Regions from separate parts of the Ilyobacter polytropus DSM 2926 genome, predicted to be linked through region 2. Evidence: riboswitches for the same ligand, from Rfam matches in the RefSeq annotation. Region 2 holds a riboswitch; each other region holds the start of a gene.
What was found. A riboswitch is a leader RNA that binds a small molecule or an ion and turns the genes downstream of it on or off. The one in region 2 is predicted to bind S-adenosylmethionine.

Region 1 (5,549 bases), on a different replicon from region 2:
ACTAATATAAAACTCTCTGTAATCACGATCAGATGCCATATAAACCCCAGCTTCATCAGATTCTGCAAGTATTCTCAGACCGGCATTTTTTATGTCTTTACTGCTGTTTTGGGTATTCCTAGAGTGAGGAGCCCAAAATTCACCAGATACAAAGGGGTTTTTATTTGTCCTGTGCCTGAATATACCCAAAAGTTTTTCATTTAATGTAAATTTTTCTATCCCGTATTTAACATATAAAGCTGCCTGAGCTCCCCAACATATATAAAGTGCCGGAAGTTTATTAGATTTTATGAGATTTTTTATTTCATCCCAGTAATTAACCTTTTGAAAGTCCAAGAGCTCTACAGGAGCCCCAGTCATTATGATGGCGTCATAGTTTCTGTTATTTAGTTCGCCTAGGGGATAATAGTTATCCTTTATATAGGAGCCGTCTGTATTTTTGAAAACATGATTTTCCGGATACAAAAACTCCACTTCCACACTTATATCAAATCTTCCCAGTACAGCATAAAATTGGTACTCAACCTCCTCCTTAAAAGGCATGAGGTTGATAATACCAATTTTTAATTCCCCTTTATTTTCTTTAAATCTAATTCCCTCTTTTTCGGCTCTCTCTCTGCCCGAAAGGGAGGGAGCTCCAGCGATACAACACATCTTACTGTCCCCCTATAAAGCAATTCTCAGATTTGCTATTGCATCCATTATCTTTTGTGTAGTGTCCACCTTATTCATTGTATAGAGGTGGATTCCGTCTACTCCTGAAGATATAAGATCCACTATCTGCTCTACGGCATAGGCTATACCGGCATCCTTTAGAGCCTCAGGATTATTTTCATATCTATCTAATATTCTCTGAAATTTTGGTGGGATAGAGCTTCCACAAAGAGCCGTTATCCTCTTTATCTGTCTAGCGTCTGTTACTGGCATTATACCCGCCACAAGTGGTACATCTATCTCTAGCTTTTTTGCTTTTTCTTTGAAGTCATAGAAATAAGAGTTGTCAAAGAAAATCTGGGAGATAAGAAAATCAGTTCCCTCTTCTGCCTTTCTTTTTAGATGAAAAAGATCCATGAGGTCGTTGCTTTCTTGATGCCCCTCTGGATAGAAGGCCCCTCCTATTGAGAACCCCCCCCTTTCCTTGATCTGCTTTACAAGTTGGTGTGCATACTTAAAATCCCCTTCAGGAATGCTTCCGTCATTTGGGTAATCTCCCCTTAAGGCTAGGACATTGTTTATACCATTTTCCTTTAGTTCATCTAAAATTCCGTCTATCTCTACCTTATCTGCCCCTATACAAGTAAGGTGAGCCAAAACCTCTACATTGTTAACTTTTTTAATCCTAGATGCTATCTCTACAGTTCTCCCACGGGTAGTACCCCCTGCACCGTATGTTACACTGATAAAATCCGGACTAAGTTTCACCAATTCGTCAATGGTGTCATAGACCTTTTCCACAGGATATCTTTCATTTGGAGGAAATATCTCAAAGGATATTACCGGTTTTTTGCTTTCATATATATCTTTTATAAACATGATGCCCCCTATTTTTATGTTTGAAATTTATGAATTATCTGGTAGCTTCTATTGCCTTTTGAAGATCCTCTATAAGGTCGTCGATGTTTTCAAGTCCTACAGAGATTCTGATCGTATCTGTACCTATACCGCATTCCTTAAGTGCTTCTTCACTTAGTTGTCCGTGAGTAGTGCTAGCAGGATGTATTATAAGTGACTTGGCGTCGGCCACATTTGCAAGATGAGAAAAGATATCTAGTTTTTCTATAAATTTAGCCGCCCTTTCTCTGTCACCTTTTAAACCGAAGGTGAATATAGAACAAGCTCCCTTTGGAAGATATTTTTTTACAAGATTTTGCTGATCTTCATCATCACTTACTTCAGGGTGACTAACCCAGTTTACATCATCGTTATTTTTTAAGAACTGAGCAATTTTTCTTGCATTTTCCACATGTCTTTCTACTCTCAGTGAAAGAGTTTCTATCCCCTGTAAAATCAGGAAAGAATTAAAAGGTGAAAGTGCAGCTCCTGTATCCCTAAGTAGTTTAACCCTCGTCTTTAGTATATATGCCGCCGCTCCAAGGTCAGCATACTTTAGACCATGGTAACCTGGGTCTGGTTCGTTAAATGCTGTAAATCTTTCGTTTTTCCAGTCAAATTTTCCTCCGTCTACAATGAGTCCTGCTATAGTCGTCCCGTGCCCCCCTAGGAATTTTGTAGCAGAGTATACTACAATGTCTGCCCCGTGGTCTAAAGGTCTCAAAAGATAAGGAGTGGCAAAGGTATTATCTACAATTAGCGGAAGACCGTTTTCATGGGCTATCTCTGCTATTTTTTGAATGTCCAACACTTCACCGCTTGGATTTCCAAGACTTTCTATAAATACGGCCTTTGTTTTTTCGTTTATCAAACCTCTTATTTCCTCGGGATTCACAGGATCAAAGAATCTGGCTTTGACTCCGAAATCGTTGATTGTATTTGAAAGAAGGTTGAAAGAACCCCCGTAAAGGTTATTTGAAGAAACTACTTCATCACCGCATCTAGCTACATTCAGTATAGAATAAGTAACGGCAGAAGTTCCAGAAGCTACTGCAAGAGCCCCTACTCCCCCTTCTAAAAGAGCTATTCTCTCTTCTAGTACAGCTGTAGTTGGGTTTCCTATTCTCGTATATATATTTCCAGGTTCCTCTAAAGCAAATAACTTTGCAGCATGTTCTGTGCTCTCAAAATTATAAGAAGTAGTTTGGTAAATAGGTACCGCTCTAGATCCAGTAGTCGGGTCTGGTTGCTGTCCTCCGTGTAATTGTAAAGTTTCAAATTTGTGTGCCATGTTTAATTCCCCCTTAATGTCATTAGTTTAATTGTGTCACAAAAGCCTAATATAAAGCCTCTGTAAAAATAAGATAAAATGGAGGCAACGGGATTTTATAAAAAAAACCCTTTCATCTAAGTCAGATGAAAGGGTTGGTTACTCTAAAATTAGCCCTATTGCCATCTGTCAGGAATTAGCACCACACCTGAATAGGTAGGTTGCTGAGGTATCTCCGGGCCTGTCCCTACACCTCTCTTGATGGATAAACCCTTTATTCTAGGGTTTACATATTTTAATACTGGTTCACTTGTTTCTCTGTTGTTGATAGTTACTTTACCACAAAGGTAAAGAAGTGTCAATATTTTTTTAAAAATACAACCTAATTTTAAAAATCTAAAGTTAAAAAAAAAGGGGTTATCTAAATAAACCCTAAATTTTCATGAAGGAGGAAATCTCTGAGATTGGTATCTCAAAAGTTATTATTCCTGCTTCGTAAGATGCTAGGGTATAGGGGTTAAAAAACACAACTAAAGAGTCACCCTCAAAATAAAAACTATACTCTTCATCGGGAATATTTATATCAGCATAATATAAATCCCCTCCGTATTTTATTATCTGTTCTTCCACCTTTTGTTTGATGAGTCCCTTGTAGTTGATGTTGCCTTTAAATATATCCTTCAGAAAAATTTCTTTTCCGTTTTTAAAATTATACCCTTCTTCTAGTATCATGCCGTGGGATCCACCTGTAAAATAAAAAGTCTTAACTAGATAACTGTCTATTTTGCTCTCATTATCTATCTTCTTAAAATCACTTTTTAAAATAAATTTACCATCTCTATTATCTGGATTTTCAAGACGGTTTTTATTTGATTCCATCTTTATCATTTCCATTAGGGCTCTAAAGCCGCCTTTTACCTTGTTGCTAGAATTACCGATGTATTTTCCTTTATTATAAAAAACAGGTATTTTACCATCTATCATAAGATACTGATTTTCAAGTTTTATATTTGATTTTTTTGTCTCTACTGAAAACATATTTTGAAATACTGCGAATATAAAAATAAAAACTATAATTTTTTTCATTGGATAACCTCCTAAATTCTCAGTTGATTATACTCTGAAAACCACTGTTGATTCAACTTTATATTTCTAAAAGAACTGCTTTGAAGATTGTTTTTCAGATCATATTTTATAAAATCTTTTATTTGATCTAGAGGTATTTTAAACTTTTCCCATCCGTCGTAATATGGAGGAGCCCCTTTTACTATTAGCTCCACCACAAGGTTTTTATCTTCTAAATAAAAGCCTCCGTAATCAATATCTAAAATTATATCATTTGGGTAAATGTTTACAGATTCTCCGATTTTTGTCTGGCGGACCCTTTTACGAATCATATTTTCAATTATTTTTTTTACCTGGTATACTCCTTCACTGGGATTTATGAATATATCCTCCCGTGAATAAAACTCTCCGTCTAATGGGGAAAGGGTATAACTGTAGGTTCTTATCTGAGCATCATAACCGTCTAAAAAGTACCTGTTTTTTACAATTAAAATAACCATCTTAGAATCACTAACTCTCACAGTATATTCACCTTTTAATGTAACCTCAGGCTCTTTTGAGTCGGTCAATTCTCTAAAGTTTTTTTTAGAATCTTTTTCTATCTGAATTTCAAGTTCTTTTAGCCGCTCCATTATCACCTTGTTTGTTTTGTCCACCTTGGTATCCCCTATAAGATAGGGAAGCTTTACATCTATATCATAGTTAGATTTTTTCTCCTTTATTATCAAAGTAGATATTCCAACTGAAAAACTTCTAAATGCTAAAACAAGAAAAATTATAAGTATAATATTTTTTTTTAAAGACATGCAGTCACCTCCAACTACTAAATTATACAGCATTATGAAAAAATAATGTATTATTTTACTAAAACTTATTTTTTTCAGATTTTTCAAATATTGAAAACATAAGAAAAGTGATCTGAATATGGACTTGATGGTTTAATTGTGTTATTCTTAATTTACAGGAAATAAGCTTAATTATTAAGAAATATTCACACAAATAAAAAACAGGAGGGATCTCTCAGATGAAAAAAATAAAGATTTTTATAATTACTATGCTTTTAGTTTTATTTACTGGACTAAATGCTGCCGATCTTAAAGTATCAAGTGAACTAGAACAAGGTACTCTAAAAAATGGTATGAAGTACTATATATACAAAAACAAAAAACCTGAAAACAAGGCTTATCTTGCATTGATCGTCAATTCCGGGTCGCTTCAGGAAGATGAAGATCAGCTTGGAATGGCTCATTTTATAGAGCACATGGCTTTTAACGGAACTAAAAGCTATCCAGGAAATATGCTTGTAAAGCACCTTCAGTCTATAGGAATGAATTTTGGGGCAGATTTAAATGCCTTTACTGGTTTTGGCAGAACTATATATAAGCTTCATGTTCCAACAGACAGAACAGAGGAATTTGAAAAATCCTTTGAGATATTAAAAGAATGGGCTAATGATATTACTTTTTATCCAAAAGATACAATAGATGAGAGAGGTGTTATCCTAGAAGAGTGGAGACTGATGCAGGGACTATCCCAGAGAATTTCAGATGCACAGAAAAAAGCCGTTTACGGTGAATCTAGATTTACTGAACGGTTTCCAATAGGAGACCCTGAGATTATAAAAAATGCCAATCCAAAACTGCTTAAGAGATATTATCATAAA
Region 2 (5,549 bases):
TTTCTCAAAAAGCTCTGGGGAAGAAGCTGGGAAATATTTCAAAGGGAGTTAAGACTGAAGTTTATGGTATAGAGTCGGAAGGGAACCGTGTCGAGATCGACGGGGTAAGTAAACTCAAGATAATAGGAAGCTCGAATGGGCTAGAGTTTTATGACGCTATAAATGAAAAAATTCCTGTAAAAGAAAAAGACAGGCTTATTAATCTTCAAAAATCTGGGTATGAAAAATATTATGTTAAAAGACATAAAACTATAAAAGATCTTTATCTTTTTGGATATGGGGAGAGTTTTAATTATCAGCTTTATTTTATAGAAGGAAAATTTTACACTATTGATCATATGGATAATATAACAGAGATACCTGCTGTAAAAAGAATAAAATTTTTTGATGGTTATGAAAAAAAAGGATCATCGAGAATTTATATATGGTCTCGGAGTATTCCAAAGATATTTGAAAAGCCTGTATTTGGTCATGGGCAGGACACCTTTCCCCTTGTATTTCCTCAAAATGATTTTTTCGGAAAAAAACTGTCTTTTGGAATTAAAGGTATGTTGGTAGACAAGCCACATAATTATTTTATTCAGATAGCCATAAACAACGGAATACCAGCCCTTATTTTAATTGGATTTTTATTTTTGAGTTTTTTTTATGATTCTTTTAAAGTTTTTATAAAAAATAGGAATATTTTTACAGGATGTATCTTTCTGAGTGTTTTTTCTTATTTTATAACCTGTTTTTTTAATGACAGCGTAGTTTCTGTGGCTCCTTTATTCTGGACGTTTTTGGCAGTAGGAACATGCTTAAATACAGAAGGTTAATAATTTTTTATAGCAGGAGATGAAAAATGAAGAGAAAAGGTTTTACTCTTATTGAACTTATAGTAGTAATAGCAATAATAGGTATTTTGGCAGCAATAGCTCTTCCAAAATTAAGTGATGTAACTTCTCAGGCAAAGGCTGCAAATGTACAAGGAAATCTGGCAAATGTTAGAACATCTATAGGGATATACTATGCAAAGACAGAGACATATCCTGATTTTAAAGGTACAAGTACTTACAGTACAGGAGACCTTTCTGATGTTAAAAGCACTGGTATAAACGGAGAAGAGGTTTATTTTACAGATTTTTATAACAAAAGTGAGATGGTGTCAACTCCTTCGTTTGAAGGGTGTAGTACCCAAGAAACAGCCTGGAATAATATAACCACTGGTAGTGATGAAAATGGAGGCTGGACTTATTCCTATGACGACGGGACACTAATAGCAGACGTTCCAGACGATGCATTTGGACAGGGAATAATTTGGTCAGAGTTCTAGCTTGTGTGATTTATCAGAATATTTAAGTATAGAAAAATAGAAATAAAAGTGTTGTCCTAAAATAAAAACTGTGATAAAATTTATATTGGTGTCTCATAATAAAGAGGTGTAATATATTGGAAGACAGATTATTTTTTCATCGCAAAAAAGGATATTTATGTTTTTTTTACGATGGGATAGGTATATCCTTTTCTAAAGAAAAAATTTATGGGACAAGTATAAACAAAATAAAAGTTTATTATAAGCCTGATTCTATACTAAAAGTTTAGTATATTCCGGGCTTTTTTACATACTTAATAGGTTTTAGGAGGTTATCATGAAGTATGATATTATTTTTGTAGGCGGGGGACAGGCAAATATTTTTGGAGCTTATGAAGCAATAACAAAGAATCCAGATATAAAGATTCTGATTGTAGACAAGGGAAGGATGCTGAAAGAAAGAGTCTGTCCTAAGGAAAAAACGGATAAGTGTGTGAAGTGTGATACTTGTGCCATAATATATGGGATAAGCGGGGCAGGGGCATACTCAGATTCAAAATTTAACATGGATTATAGAGTTGGCGGAGATGTACATACAGTTACAGGAAAACAGCTTGTAAATGATACTATAAATTATGTGGCGGAAATTTATAAAAAATTTGGTTTTGACGAAGAACCTGCAGGGATAAAATACAATGAAGAAATGGAAGAGGTAAAAAGAAGGTGTATAGAAAATAATGTGCAGTTGGTTGACACTCCTACAATGCACTTGGGGACAGACGGATCTAGAGAGTTGTACACAAAACTTGTGGATTACCTTTTGGGTAAGGGAGTAGAATTCCTGACTGGCCATGGTATAGAGGAACTGATTATAGAAAATAATCAGGTGAAAGGAATAATACTTTCAGGTAAAAAATCTGAAACAATTTATTCTGATAATGTAATTATGGGAATAGGTAGAAGCGGAGCCAAGAAAATGATGAAACTCTGCCAAAAGCATGGAATAGATTACAGCACAGGGGCAATAGATGTAGGAGTGAGGGTAGAAGTACCTGATGTGGTAATGAAAAATATAAATAAAAATTTTTATGAAGCGAAAATGGTATATTACACCGAAAAGTATAGAGATAAGATGAGAACATTTTGTAGTAATCCCAGTGGTTTTATTGCTGTGGAGAAACACAGTGATGATGTAATATTGGCAAATGGTCATGCGTATAAGGACAGGAAGTCTATAAATACAAACTTAGCCCTTCTTTGTACAAAAACTTTCACTCATCCATTCAGCCATCCCTTTGAGTATGCCACTGCTATAGCGAAGATGTCATCTATGCTTACAGGGGGAAAAATACTTATGCAGTCATATGGAGATTTGAAGGCAGGAAGAAGGTCCACAGAAGAGAGGTTATCTAGGCTGAATATAGTTCCCACAACAGATGACTATGTTGCTGGGGATATAGCACTAGCCTGTCCTAAAAGGATACTGGACAACATAATCGAGTTTATAGAGGTTCATGACAAGATAACCCCTGGTTTTGCATCTAGTGATCTATTGCTTTATTTTCCAGAGATAAAGTTTAGAAGTACAAGAGTGGCTATAAATGAACACATGGAAACTAGTATTAAAGGGTTTTACTCTGTGGGAGATAGTTCGGGATATGGAAGTGGACTTAATATTGCAGCAGTAATGGGAATACTAGCAACTAGAGATATAATAAGCAAATAAAAAAAGTCTATGTCTATAAGCTATGAAATTTTTCAGTTTTAACCTAAATAATCAAGATAATCTGATTGGGTTAAATGAATTGTTTTTAATGTTTATTTTTGAATATCAAAAATTATTGACAAAAATATAACAGAGGTATATAATTTATATAAATAAAATTGAATAATATACGATTCTTATCGAGAGTGGTGGAGGGACTGACCCTGTGAAACCCGGCAACCTGCCTTAAAAGGTGTGGTGCTAAATTCAGAGCTAAAAAAGCGAAGATAAGAGAGAGACCCGATCTGTACAGCCTCTTTCTTACTGAAAGAGGCTTTTTTTATAACAAATAATATTACCAAGGAGGATTTATATAAATGGAAAACAAAATATTTTTTACTTCAGAATGTGTTTCACCGGGCCATCCTGATAAGATAGCCGACCAGGTATCAGATGCAGTGCTAGACGCCTGCATAGCAGAAGACCCAAATTCTAGGGTAGCCTGCGAAGTATTTTGTACAACAGGTCAGGTAGTGGTAGGAGGAGAGATAACTACCAATACATATGTAGATGTGCAAAAGATAGTAAGAGACAAGATAGAAGAGATCGGATACAAGCAGGGAATGGGATTTGACTCAGACTGCGGAGTGCTTAATGCAATACATTCACAGTCTCCTGATATAGCAATGGGTGTAGATATCGGAGGAGCAGGAGACCAGGGAATAATGTTCGGAGGAGCTGTAAAAGAAACTCCTGAACTTATGCCTTTAGCCCTTGTTCTTGCAAGGGAGATAATCGTAAAATATACAAGAATGGCAAGATCTAAAGAGGTAATCTGGGGAAGACCAGACGCAAAGTCTCAGGTAACTCTTGCGTATAATAAAAACGGGACTGTAGATCATGTTGATACAGTAGTAGTATCTGTACAGCATAACCCTGAAGTAAGTCAGGAAGAGATTCATGAAACAATAATAGAAAAGGTAGTAAAACCTGTCCTTGAAAAATATAAAATGAATCCTGGAAGGGTAAAACATTACCATATAAATCCAACAGGAAGATTCGTAATCGGCGGACCTCACGGAGATGCTGGTCTTACAGGAAGAAAGATAATAGTAGATACCTATGGTGGATACTTTAGACACGGTGGAGGAGCTTTCTCAGGAAAGGATCCTTCAAAGGTGGACAGGTCTGCCGCTTATGCAGCAAGATGGGTAGCTAAGAATATAGTTGCTGCAGAACTTGCAGAAAAGTGTGAAATACAGCTTTCTTATGCTATAGGGGTAGTAGAGCCTACATCTGTAAAAGTAGATACCTTTGGAACAGGAAAAATAGAAGAGGTAAAGCTAGCTGAGATAGTGCAAAAGGTATTTGACCTAAGTCCTAGAGGGATAGAACTAGCCTTAGAGCTAAGATCAGGAAACTTTAAGTATCAGGATCTTGCAGCCTTCGGTCATATAGGAAGGACAGACATAGATCTTCCTTGGGAAAGAACAAATAAGGTAGAAGCTATAAAAAAACTTGTATAGAATAAAAACAGTTTAACAGGCAGTCTAATGACTGCCTGTTTTAATATTCAAATCATAAATGCAGCAGAAGATAAAACTTGACATAAATAATAAAGAAATGTAAAGTTATTGATAACAAAAGAATTTTCATAAAAAATGTATTTTTAAAATGAATCAGCAAAGAAAGAGGAATTAATTTTTTATTATAGAATAATATTTTTGTCAAGAAAAATCCCGGTTATAAGTGAAAGGGGGAGAGTATGAAGATACTAAAACCAAGAGGCGGAGTTCATCCAAAAGAGATGAAGGAGTTGACCTCAGATAAAAATATAGAAGTGATGCCTGATCTAAAGGAGTATAAAGTATCCCTCCATCAGCATATAGGGGTTCCTGCTTTTCCAATGGTATCTGTAGGAGACTATGTAATGGCAGGTCAGGAGATAGGTAAATGTACTGCAATGTTATCAGTGGCAGTTCATTCTCCTGTATCTGGATATATCAAGGATATAGTGAAAGAAAATAATGAAACATTTATAATTGTAGAAAACGATTTTGAAAATAATTGGGTTGATTTAAAACCTTGGTATGACACAAATTTATTTGTGGGTAAAACTTCCACAAAATTTGTTACTTTTATAAGGGAGATGGGGATATGCGGTCTAGGTGGTGCAATGTTTCCAACTCACATGAAATTTCAGGCTGATGAATATGAAAAAATACATACTGTAATAATAAACGGGGCAGAGTGTGAACCTTATTTAAATTCAGATAACAGGATCATGGTGGAAAAAACCTCGGAAATTATGATTATATTGAATAGATTATTTGATTTTATGAATATAAACAAGGTAATTATCGCTGTAGAGGACAATAAAAAAGAAGCCATTGAAAAAATAAGAAAATTTTTGGACGACTCTGGAAAAATAGAGCTGGCAGTTCTCGAAAGTGTATATCCTCAAGGAGGAGAGAAGCAGATCATAAAATCTCTGATGGGTATAGAGGTACCTGTACACAAAATACCTATGGAGTACGGGATGGCAGTAAT
Region 3 (5,549 bases), 900 kb from region 2:
AAAAGAGATTTTGAGGAAAACAGCTTTAAGTTTTTTATAATTAAAGGAGATATAGAGAAAGTAGTATAATGAATTTGTATCGGTATAACATATGAAAACCCGAAAGTAAGTATTTCTATTTTAGAGAAAAAGATGACAAGTTTCGTGTAAGAACTAATACAATAGCACATAGGAAAAAAATCTTATGTGTTTTTTTTTATATCCAAATTTTTTTACTCTTTTTATAAAATCAAATTTGACCTATTCCGATAAGAGGAGGCAGATAGATATAGTTGTCATTGGAGAGTCTAATAACTAAAATATTCAGAATTGATTGTGTTTTGGTATGCATATCCCAAGATTCAAAATCCCATCATACCGCATTTTTTTAAAAAGCTTGTTTTTATTTGAACCTAGAAAATACTTTTTAGATTTGATAAAATCTCCTATGGAAATAAACTTATTATTCTTATGCTATAATAAGTTATGGATTGGAGGGTTTGATTATGAAAGAAATTGTTTTTGTTACTACCAATAAAGGTAAAATAGCCTCAGCACAGGAATATCTGAATACTACTAAACTTATTCCTTATAATGCAGAACTTATAGAACCTAGGTCTGACGATATCCGAAAAATAGCAAAGGAAAAAGTAATTCAAGCGTATAATATAGTTAATGAACCGTGTATAGCATTGGATGCCGGGTTTTTTATAAAAGCCCTAAATGGTTTTCCCAGAGCCTATGTCAATCATGCTTTGGAGACCATTGGAGTAGAAGGAATCCTGAAGTTAATGGAAGATAAAACGGAACAAGAATGTGAATTTAGGTCTTGTCTTGCCTTTTATGATGGCAGCCATATGGAATTTTTTGAAAGTAAATCCTCTGGGACTTTATCTAAAAGTATCAGAGGGCAAGATTCTCATAAAAAATGGTCTGATTTATGGTATGTCTTTATTCCGAAAAATTTTGACAAAACTTTAGCTGAGTTTTCAGAAGAAGATTTTGCAAAATATCAGACATTAAAAGAGGACTCGGCCATAAATAAGTTTGCCCAGTGGTATGAAAAATAAGCATGAAAAGTTTCAATGAATTGCGGCATAAAACCAAAATTAAAACTTTGTATTCTGAATAAAAAATATTAAATTTCAGAAGAAATTAATGGTTTGCTGAAAGCTTGAAACAAACTCAGATATTATTTTATTAATAATAAATAAACAGCCGGGAATTTAATTCCCGGCTGTTTATAATTTACTATATTTTTTCCAAGGCTTGATTGAAATCACTAATAATATCTTTGATATTTTCAATTCCCACTGAAACCCTGATAAGGTCGGGGCTTACTCCTGCGGCAATTTGTTCCTCTGACGACAGCTGTCTGTGAGTCATGCTGGCTGGATGAAGGACACTTGTACGAACATCTGCAACATGGACTACAATTGCAGCTAATTCAAGACTATTCATTAATTTTTCTCCTTCTTGAGATCCACCTTTTACACCGAATGTGAGTACTCCACTACAACCCTTTAGATATTTTTTTGCACGTTGGAAGTGTTTATGACTTTCTAGTCCTGGGTACTTTACCCAGCTTATCTTAGGATGATTCTCAAGAAATTCTGCAAGTTTTTGGGCATTTTCACAATGTCTGTCCATTCTCACATGAAGGGTTTCTAGTCCTAAATTTGATAAGAAGGCGTTCATTGGGCTCAGATATGATCCTAAATCACGAATCCACTGGACTCTGGCTTTAATGATAAAGGCCTGGTTTCCAAAATCACGAGTATAGATGACACCGTGATAGCTTTTGTCAGGCTCGGTGAATTCTGGGAATTTTCCGTTACACCAGTCAAAAGTTCCACCGTCAATGATCACACCGCCTACACTTGTTGCATGTCCGTCAATATATTTGGTAGATGAATGAACAACAATATCTGCTCCAAGTTTTAAAGGCTGGCACAAGTATGGAGTTGCGAAGGTGTTGTCTACTATTAGAGGTACTCCCATTTCTTTTGCCAGTGTTGATAATTTTTCAAAATCTAGGATGTCCATTGCAGGATTAGCAATGGTTTCTGCAAAGATTGCCTTGGTATTAGGTTTGAAATATTTTTTAAGTTCTTCCAAAGGAAGCTCTGCATCAACTAAAGTCGTTTCTATTCCCATCTTTTTTAAGGTATTTGTGAATAAGGCCACAGTCCCTCCGTAGAGAGCTCCGGCTGCTATAAAATGATCACCAGATGAAGCAATATTTGTTATGGCGATTGTAGAAGCATTCTGACCGGAAGAAGTAGCCAAAGCTCCCACTCCGCCCTCCAAGGCAGCCATTTTTTTTTCGTAGGCATCACAAGTAGGATTACTTATCCTAGAATACATATGCCCCTCAGCTTCTAGATCAAAAAGTTTTGCCACGTCAGCAGCAGTGTCATATCTATAAGTTGTGCTCTGATAAATAGGAAGTACACGGGGTTCACCATTTTTCGGCTGCCATCCGCATTGAATAGTTTTGGTTTCCAGAGACCATTTTTCTTTACTCATATATTTTACCTCCATAAACGAATTTTTAAAATTTTTTATAAAAAAAAAGACCTCAAATAAGAGATCATTTTATGCAAGAGACTGCTTTATTTATCCCCCCTTATCTATTTAGCACAAACCATAAAAGTAGGTTGCTGAGGTGTCAAAGGATCAATCCCTCCCCCTCTCTAGATAAGAAAATATTTGATTATAGTGATTCTATAATTTTTAAATTTAAATGTCAAGGTAAAATTTCAGTTCCCTTTGAGAAGTGTTTTTCCATACTATGGGTTATTTATAGCTTTACTTTGTGAGCAACATAAATATTCCCAAGGGAGATAGATGCTGCGAAATAGAATATATATTAAGGGCCCCAGAGTCCCCAGGCAAGACCACTCAAGATAGCGCAGGTAATGATGCTCATACCCAAGGAAAGAGAGGGGATAACCTCTGAAGAATCAATTGCTATATTTTTCAAGTACACCGTCCTGATGAAACTCATCTGGGTGGACATTTTATCAATAACTACCATGAAATATCCTAACAACACGGGTCATTCTGTCGTTGCCAGTGCACCGGAAACATAACCTGTCGTCAATAATCCAAATAATAGGCAGACTACCACAAAAGAGATTCCGTCGGCATATAATAATTTCTTGACGCCGAACCTGTCCGGCCATCGTTCCAAGGCCGGAATAAAGAAAATCCCGATAAAGGCTCCTCCAATTGATAAAAGAGCCAAGGTGTCTGCTTTTTTCCCCAAGATTTCAATTAATACCTAGGGGCAATAAAGCCATAAACTAACATAATCTGCTTTTGGACACCGTACAAGATAACCAATATGTAATAAAGTTTATATTCTTTTCTAAATAGGCTGTTGCAAAAGTACGGTATAATTTTTAGCAACTTTGCAACACCTTATGAATTCAGTTGAAAGTATAGGGGATAAGAAAAATAATATCCTTAGTCCCTTCCATTACAGAAATCCTATTTTCTTAAGAAAATTAGGTTTTAAAGAAAAATTGGAAGAATAAAAGAAAGGACGTTCAGTTTAGTTAAACGAACGTCCTTTTAAAATTTTTATCAGCATTAATTCGCGGTAAAAATATCTTTTGACTCTACCTTTTCAGATTTTTACTATCTACTACTTACTACTTCTCTCACTAGTTTTTCATAGCTTGAATAGGAGGCGCAACTTTTCCACCTCTGTTGATTAATGTAGAGCAGTTTAATGAGTTAACCGGCATAATGTCAGCTTCACCAAGAAGTCCTCCAAATACAACTCTGTCTCCAACAGTTTTACCGGGTACAGGAATAACTCTTACAGCCGTTGTTTTGCTGTTAACCATACCTATTGCCATTTCGTCACCGATAATTCCTGAGATTACATAGTCAGGAGTTTCTCCTGGAATAGCAATCATATCAAGACCTACAGAACAAACACATGTCATTGCTTCAAGCTTTTCAAGTGTTAAATATCCTTTACTTGTAGCAGCAATCATTCCTTGATCTTCACTGACAGGGATGAATGCCCCAGTAAGTCCTCCGACTCTTGTAGCAGCCATAGCTCCTCCTTTTTTCACAGCATCATTAAGGATTGCCAGAGAAAGAGTAGTACCATAAGCTCCTACAGATTCAAGACCAAATTCTTCTAATATATTACCAACACTATCTCCAACAGCAGGAGTCGGTGCCAATGATAAGTCAACTATACCGAAATCTATTCCTAATTCTTTTGCAACTTCTTTACCTACTAATTCTCCCATTCTAGTAATTTTGAAACTTACTTTTTTAATAGTTTCAGTTATTTCATCAATAGGAGCTTTTTTATCAACTTTTGCAAGGGCCGCCCTCACAACTCCTGGTCCACTTATACCGAGGTTAAGAATGATTTCAGCTTCTCCAACACCATGGAAAGCTCCAGCCATAAATGGATTATCACTTACAGCATTTGTAAAGACTACAAATTTAGCTGCCGCTAACCCGTCAGTGTCTTTTGATAATTCAGCTAACTCTTTAACAGTTTTCCCCATCATCCCAACTGCATCTAAGTTGATTCCTGCTTTAGTCGAACCGACATTTACAGATGAACATACTCTGTCCGTTGTGCTAAGAGCTTTTGGGATAGATGCAATAAGTTTTTTATCTGCAGGAGTAAATCCTTTTTCTACAAGGGCACTAAATCCACCTATAAAGTCAATTCCAATCTCTTTTGCAGCCTTATCAAGTGCTTCAGCAAAACAAGTATAGTCCTCTGCATCTGTAGCTCCTCCGATTACAGCGATTGGAGTAACAGATACCCTTTTGTTAACAATAGGTACACCATATTTTGCAGCTACTTTATCAGCTATTTCAACTAAGTTTCTTCCATATTTTATGATTTTGTTATAGATATTTTCACATGTTACTTTGTGGTCTCTGTCTATACAGTCCAAAAGGCTGATTCCCATTGTAACTGTTCTTACATCAAGGTTTTGCATATCAACCATTTGAATAGTTTCCAATATTTCATTTGCTACTATGTGCATTACATTCCTCCTAAAAAATTAAAGTAATAATTGACAATGGAAAATTAAAACAATTTTATTTTTAAAATTATCAATTGCAGATTTTCGATTACCAATTAAATTCTGTGCATTGCTTTAAAAATATCTTCATGTTGAACATAAATTTTAACGCCTAATTTTTCTTCTAAAGGAGATAATTCTTTTTTCATCTCGTCAAAGTTTCCTTTGAATTTTTCCACATTAACAAGCATAATCATTGCAAATATCTCATTTTCAAAAATAGTTTGAGAGATATCAACAATATTGGCATCTAAATCTTGAAGTTTTTTAGTTACTCCGGCTACAATTCCAACTTTGTCATTTCCGATTACAGTTACTACAATTTTCCCTTGCATAAATACTTCCTCCTAATGATTTAATATAGATTTAAAAATTTTACATAAATCTATTTTTTTAAATTACTGATAAAATTATCTACAACTAATCACTATTTTACATATTCATTTTAACTTAAATCTTAAAAATTTACTACTTTTGATAAAAAAAAAGAACAGT
Region 4 (5,549 bases), 690 kb from region 2:
AGCACTCCTCTTGCCTTCTACACAGTATTTTTCAGAAACCTCCTTGGCCAGAGGACCGTTTATGATTATAGCCACTGTGTTATTGGCAACAGCAGCATCTGTCATAGCGACTAAGGCTGCCACTCCAAACTGAGCACTTCTTCTGCCTGTAATTTTCTTCTGAACAGATTCTAAAAGCCACTGTATCCCACCTGCTTTGGTTACCATTTGAGCTAATCCACCTGTAAGAAGAGATAATAAAAATATTTCCTGCATTCCTGAAAATCCATTATAAATTTCATTGGAAAAACTAAGAAGGGTAAAGTCACCTTTAAACAGTCCTATTAGACCTGAAAGAAGAATTCCACCTGTAAGTACTGCAAAAACATTTACTCCTGCAATTGCCAGAACTAAAACCACAAGATACGGAATTACCTTTACTACATCATAGTTATAAGTTGCAGCCATATCTATCATACCCTCAGGTCTTCCCAAAACAACTAACATTATTATAGTTATTATGGCAGCAGGAAGAGCAAGAGATATATTCGCTCTAAATTTATCCCTCATCTCTACACCTTGAGTTCGTGTAGCAGCTATTGTGGTGTCTGATATAACTGACAAATTGTCTCCAAACATTGATCCTCCCATTACAGCAGCCAGAGTCAATGCCATAGAAATCCCAGAAGACTCAGCTAAGCCCACAGCAACTGGTGCTATGGCAACTATAGAACCAACAGAAGTTCCCGTTGAGGTAGATATAAATGCCCCTATAACAAAGAGTCCTGCAGGAATATAGTGCACCGGGATAAATGTCAGACCCATGTTTACCACCGAATCTACCCCACCCATAGCATTTGACACTCCTCCGAAAGCCCCTGCAAGAAGATAGATTATACACATTACCATAATATCTTCATGGCCGCAGCCTTTTATAAAGTCTTTGAATTTCTCCTCTATACTTCCTTTAAATAAAATAAAAGCAGATATTATCCCTGCAAATGCTGCAATGGGAGCCGGAAGTTGATAAAAGCTCATTTCTACTCCTGCCATCCCTAAGACAATTCCACTTCCTAGATATATTGTCACAAATATTATAAAAGGTATCAGACCTTTAAATTCACCTTTGGTTTTCATCTTTACTCCTTATTTTTAATTTTCATCATAAATAAAAAAAAGCTGCAATGCAGCCTTTTTTTAGAATATAGGCACTACTCCACCTTGATACTTATCTTCGATAAATGCCTTTACTTTTTCACTCTTTAAAGCTGTCATAAGAGCAGTTATTTTTTCAGATTTTTCTTCCCCGGTTTTTACAGCGACTATGTTCACATATGGAGATTCTGCTCCCTCTATAAGAAGGGCATCTTCTACAGGGTTCAGTCCGCTTTCTATTGCATAATTTCCGTTTATAACAGCTGCATCTACATCTGAAAGAACTCTAGGAAGTTGTGCTGCTTCTAAGGCTTCAAACTTAAAGTTTTTAGAGTTTTCTGTTATATCATACTCTGTTGCTTTTAATCCGGCACTCGGGTCTAACTTGATAAGGCCATTTGTTTGCAAAAGAATAAGAGCTCTAGCTCCATTTGAAGGGTCATTTGGTATTGCTATTACAGATCCATCTTTAAGGTCTGCTAAATCTTTAATTTTCTCTGAATAAAGACCCATTGGTTCTACATGTACTCCACCAGCAGAAACAAGATCAAGATTTCTTTCTTTGGCAAATTCTTCTAAATAAGGAATATGCTGAAAGAAGTTTGCATCTATTTCTCCATCTGAAAGTGCGAGATTTGGTGTAACATAATCTGTAAATTCTACTACTTCAAGAGAATAACCTTTTTCAGCCAATTCTTCTTTTGCTATCTCAAGTATCTCTGAATGAGGTACAGGAGTAGCTCCTACCTTTATTTCCTGTGATTTTTCTTCAACTTTTTTCTCACCACAAGAAGTTAATCCTACGATAAATAAAATTGAAACTGCAACTAAACTAATAATTTTTTTCATATTTCTCTCCTTTTTATCCTCTTTTTTTTCTTATATTATAAACTATTTTATCACCTAAAAATTGTATCCCCTGAACCAGTATTATTATAGATGCCACTGAGACTATCATAATGTCAAGTTTGAATCGCTGATATCCGTATCTTATGGCAAGGTCACCTAGACCTCCTCCACCTATTGCTCCGGCCATTGCAGAATATCCTACAAGGGTTATTACTGTTATTGTCAGACCATGAATCAAAGAAGGCAGGGATTCAGGTATAAGTACCTTTGATATTATATCTTTTCTAGATGCTCCGAGAGATATAGAGGCTTCTAAAAGACCTCTGTCCACCTCTTTAACTGCCCCTTCTACGATTCTCGCCACAAATGGAGCTGCAGCTATGGAAAGAGGCACTATGCTCGCTGTAGACCCTATTGTGGTCCCCACTATGAACCTAGAAAGTGGAAGAACCAATATCATCAGTATAATAAAAGGTATTGATCTAAAAATATTTATAAGGCCGTCTAGAACCTTGTTTAATTTTGGCATTTCAATTATATGATTTTTATCTGTTATTACCGCAAGTAAACCTATAGGCAATCCCATAATGGTAGCAAATATTGTTGAAAGTACTACCATGTATATAGTTTCTGCCATAGCAGGTATCAGCAAAGCTATTATCTTATCCATTATATATCACCTTTATCTCTACATCCTCTTTTTTTATCCAGTTCAGTGCTTCTTCCTGTCTTTCTCCAGAAAGTTCTAGTATCAGATGACCTACATTCTGGGTGACAAGCTTATCTATACTTCCTGATACAATATTTGCATCTATATCAAACATTCTAACCATCTGTGATATAACTGGTTTTTCAACTGTGTGTCCTATATATGAAAGCTTTATTATTTTTTTACCTGGACTCTTTACAAAATCTACCTCTTCTGTTTCTTCTGGTATCAAATGAGATATAAATTCCTTTGCCATCTCTGTTCTTGGATTTGAAAAAATCCTGTCCACACTTCCCTCTTCGATAACTTCACCCTTATCCATTATAGCTGCTCTGTTGCACACACTTCTTATTACTTCCATCTGATGTGTTATAAGCACTATCGTAAGTCCGAGTTTTTTCTGAAGATCTTTTAGAAGGTCAAGTATAGACTTGGTAGTCTTAGGATCAAGAGCACTAGTCGCCTCATCAGATAAGAGTATCTTAGGATTGTTGGCGAGGGCTCTCGCAATTGCAACTCTCTGTTTTTGACCACCTGAAAGTTGGCTCGGAAAAGCTCTTTCTTTATCTTCTAATTCTACAAGGGTCAAAAGTTCTTTTACCCTTGATGGAATATCATTTTTATCCCAACCTGCTATCTCTAGTGCAAAGGCTATGTTCCCGAAAACATCCCTTGACTGAAGAAGATTAAAGTGTTGAAATATCATCCCGGTTTTTTTTCTATACTCTTTTAATTCTGTATCATTAAATTTGAGAATATTATTTCCCTCTACGAGAATCTCACCGCTGCTCGGCTCTTCTAATCTATTTAAAAGTCTTATAAGTGTTGATTTACCTGCACCACTCAGACCCATTATCCCGTATATATCATCCTCTTTTATGTTTAAGTTAACATTTTTTACAGCAAGGACATCTCCGATGGCACTGCTATAAAGTTTATTGAGATCTTTTATCTCTATCATCTATTACCACTCCTCAATTGTATATAAAAAATCCCTTCCAACAACATTTTGTAAAAAGATTTATTAACTGGCTTATAAACTTAATTTATCTATAATTGTTTACCGGTTTTCTAAGAGTTTTATTTTGTAAATAAAAAAAACTCTTCTTTTAGAGAAGAGGTTTCTAGTAATCTATTGCAGATTAGCCTCATCTCGCTGGAATTAGCACCACACCCCTTACGGCAGGTTGCTGAGGTTTCAAAGGGCCAGTCCCTCCACCTCTCTTGATAAGTAATTCATTTATACTAGAAAAAGTATATTACTTTTGACTAACTCTGTCAAGAATTTTTTCATTATTGTATAACTATCAATGGAATATTTTCTGAGTATTATTTCACACCGCAACCTGAAATTTATATGAGGTATTAGATTTATAAGAATCCATCCATTTTGTCTTGGAAAAAAATTACACTAGAGAAATTAAAAACATTATTTCAAACAACTCAGCTCAATTACTCGGCTTGTGCAAAAAATTAAAAATAGGAAATTCTTGAATTATTATTGCGGTAACGACACCAAAACACCTCAAGGAGTTGCCTACTTAATGAATATATTAGCCCTTAACTCTGATTTTTTCAAATATATTTTCATGTTTAAAAGTTCACTTTTTATTTTGAAAGTTTAAAGTCCAGCAACTTTTCCCGTATATCTTTATTCAGTTGCAATGTTTTAAAAAGTCTTTTTCCTGCATTTTGTGACTGCTTTATTGCAGTTTTATTTTCTTTTGCCTTCCCTCTCTCAAATAGTCCAAGCACCTTTACTATGTCTATAACCCTGTAACCTAGAGCTTCTAGTGGTTTTGCCATTGCCTCACCTGTGTACCCCATATCTTCTGGTGAATGTTGTTCGCATACTGCTATCACAGAAGCATAACGACCTCCTAAAACTTCATTTATTCCCATCCATACAGAACGGTCTTCTTTTGACATAACTTCAAAACAATAACATCTGTCAATAAAAACCTTTACGTCAGCGGTAACATTATAAAAATATGTCGGTGATCCCAAAATTATTGCGTCTGATTCCATTAATAGTGGATATATCTTCTGCATGTCGTCATTTATTACACATTTATAAGTGTCTCTGCATCCTTCGCAGCCTGTGCAGCCTTTTATAGAATAATCTCCTAAAAATATTACTTCAGTTTCTATTCCATCTCCCTTCGCACTTTCTAAAGCACTCATCACAAGGGTCGAGGTATTACCATTTTTTCTCTTGCTTCCCACTATACCTAAAATTTTCATATTTAAAAAACCTCCTTGCAGATTATAACATAACTTGGCTTTTGCAAAAATTAAAAATAGACAATTCTTGAGGTAATATTACGGTAAAGACACCGAAATATCTCAAGGAGTTGCCTACCTAATGAATATATTAGCCCCTAACTCTAATTTTTCAAATATTTTTTCACGCTTAACTGTAAATGGTCTCTTTCACAAAATCGACATTTTTCTACTTTTGTTTATAGAGTCATTAATTCTGATGAAAAGAAAAATCTTTCAAATATATGGATAAACTCTTTTAATTCCAAAGATAGGAGTATTTTCAATAAGTTTCCCTTTACTCTCCGTGGAATGAAAAAAACTTAATCTGCAAAGAAAAAAGGACGTTCTATATGAACTGGTTACGGCTGGAAAGAAAGATCCTTTCTTCTTTTCTATTGATGACACTCTTTCGACTAAGGAAATTTATTCTAAAAATATCTAGGGGATGAAGTCTAACTATTCACATGTTTCTAATAGAAATGAGTGGTCTCACTGCATAGCTTCTTTACATGGACACTCTAAAGAATTATCTCTGTCTTTGGATTATAACATATCTTTCAGAAGAATCAGACGCAAAATTAGAGGAACTCTA

Region 1: another riboswitch for S-adenosylmethionine. It lies ahead of ILYOP_RS12390 (O-acetylhomoserine aminocarboxypropyltransferase/cysteine synthase family protein); the one in region 2 lies ahead of metK (methionine adenosyltransferase).
Region 3: another riboswitch for S-adenosylmethionine. It lies ahead of ILYOP_RS08195 (O-acetylhomoserine aminocarboxypropyltransferase/cysteine synthase family protein); the one in region 2 lies ahead of metK (methionine adenosyltransferase).
Region 4: another riboswitch for S-adenosylmethionine. It lies ahead of ILYOP_RS06025 (methionine ABC transporter ATP-binding protein); the one in region 2 lies ahead of metK (methionine adenosyltransferase).

The regions. Positions count from the first base shown of each region.
Region 1 covers NC_014633.1:530,170-535,718, reverse strand. Annotated here, with positions in the region: gene ILYOP_RS12400 (homoserine O-acetyltransferase) at 1-654, opposite strand, end outside; gene metF (methylenetetrahydrofolate reductase [NAD(P)H]) at 667-1,533, opposite strand; gene ILYOP_RS12390 (O-acetylhomoserine aminocarboxypropyltransferase/cysteine synthase family protein) at 1,568-2,842, opposite strand; SAM riboswitch class I at 3,001-3,089, opposite strand; gene ILYOP_RS12385 (DUF3298 and DUF4163 domain-containing protein) at 3,254-3,907, opposite strand; gene ILYOP_RS12380 (hypothetical protein) at 3,919-4,692, opposite strand; gene ILYOP_RS12375 (M16 family metallopeptidase) at 4,911-5,549, shown strand, end outside.
Region 2 covers NC_014632.1:601,173-606,721, forward strand. Annotated here, with positions in the region: gene ILYOP_RS02760 (O-antigen ligase family protein) at 1-818, shown strand, start outside; gene ILYOP_RS16115 (type II secretion system protein) at 845-1,315, shown strand; gene ILYOP_RS02770 (NAD(P)/FAD-dependent oxidoreductase) at 1,632-3,020, shown strand; SAM riboswitch class I at 3,194-3,293, shown strand; gene metK (methionine adenosyltransferase) at 3,377-4,525, shown strand; gene rsxC (electron transport complex subunit RsxC) at 4,765-5,549, shown strand, end outside.
Region 3 covers NC_014632.1:1,746,810-1,752,358, reverse strand. Annotated here, with positions in the region: gene ILYOP_RS08200 (non-canonical purine NTP pyrophosphatase) at 486-1,049, shown strand; gene ILYOP_RS08195 (O-acetylhomoserine aminocarboxypropyltransferase/cysteine synthase family protein) at 1,231-2,508, opposite strand; SAM riboswitch class I at 2,606-2,686, opposite strand; gene ILYOP_RS08190 (PFL family protein) at 3,651-5,015, opposite strand; gene ILYOP_RS08185 (ACT domain-containing protein) at 5,111-5,389, opposite strand.
Region 4 covers NC_014632.1:1,291,041-1,296,589, forward strand. Annotated here, with positions in the region: gene ILYOP_RS06010 (Na+/H+ antiporter NhaC family protein) at 1-1,116, opposite strand, end outside; gene ILYOP_RS06015 (MetQ/NlpA family ABC transporter substrate-binding protein) at 1,177-1,983, opposite strand; gene ILYOP_RS06020 (methionine ABC transporter permease) at 1,997-2,653, opposite strand; gene ILYOP_RS06025 (methionine ABC transporter ATP-binding protein) at 2,646-3,653, opposite strand; SAM riboswitch class I at 3,838-3,926, opposite strand; gene ILYOP_RS06030 (flavodoxin family protein) at 4,301-4,936, opposite strand; gene ILYOP_RS15980 (hypothetical protein) at 5,467-5,549, shown strand, end outside.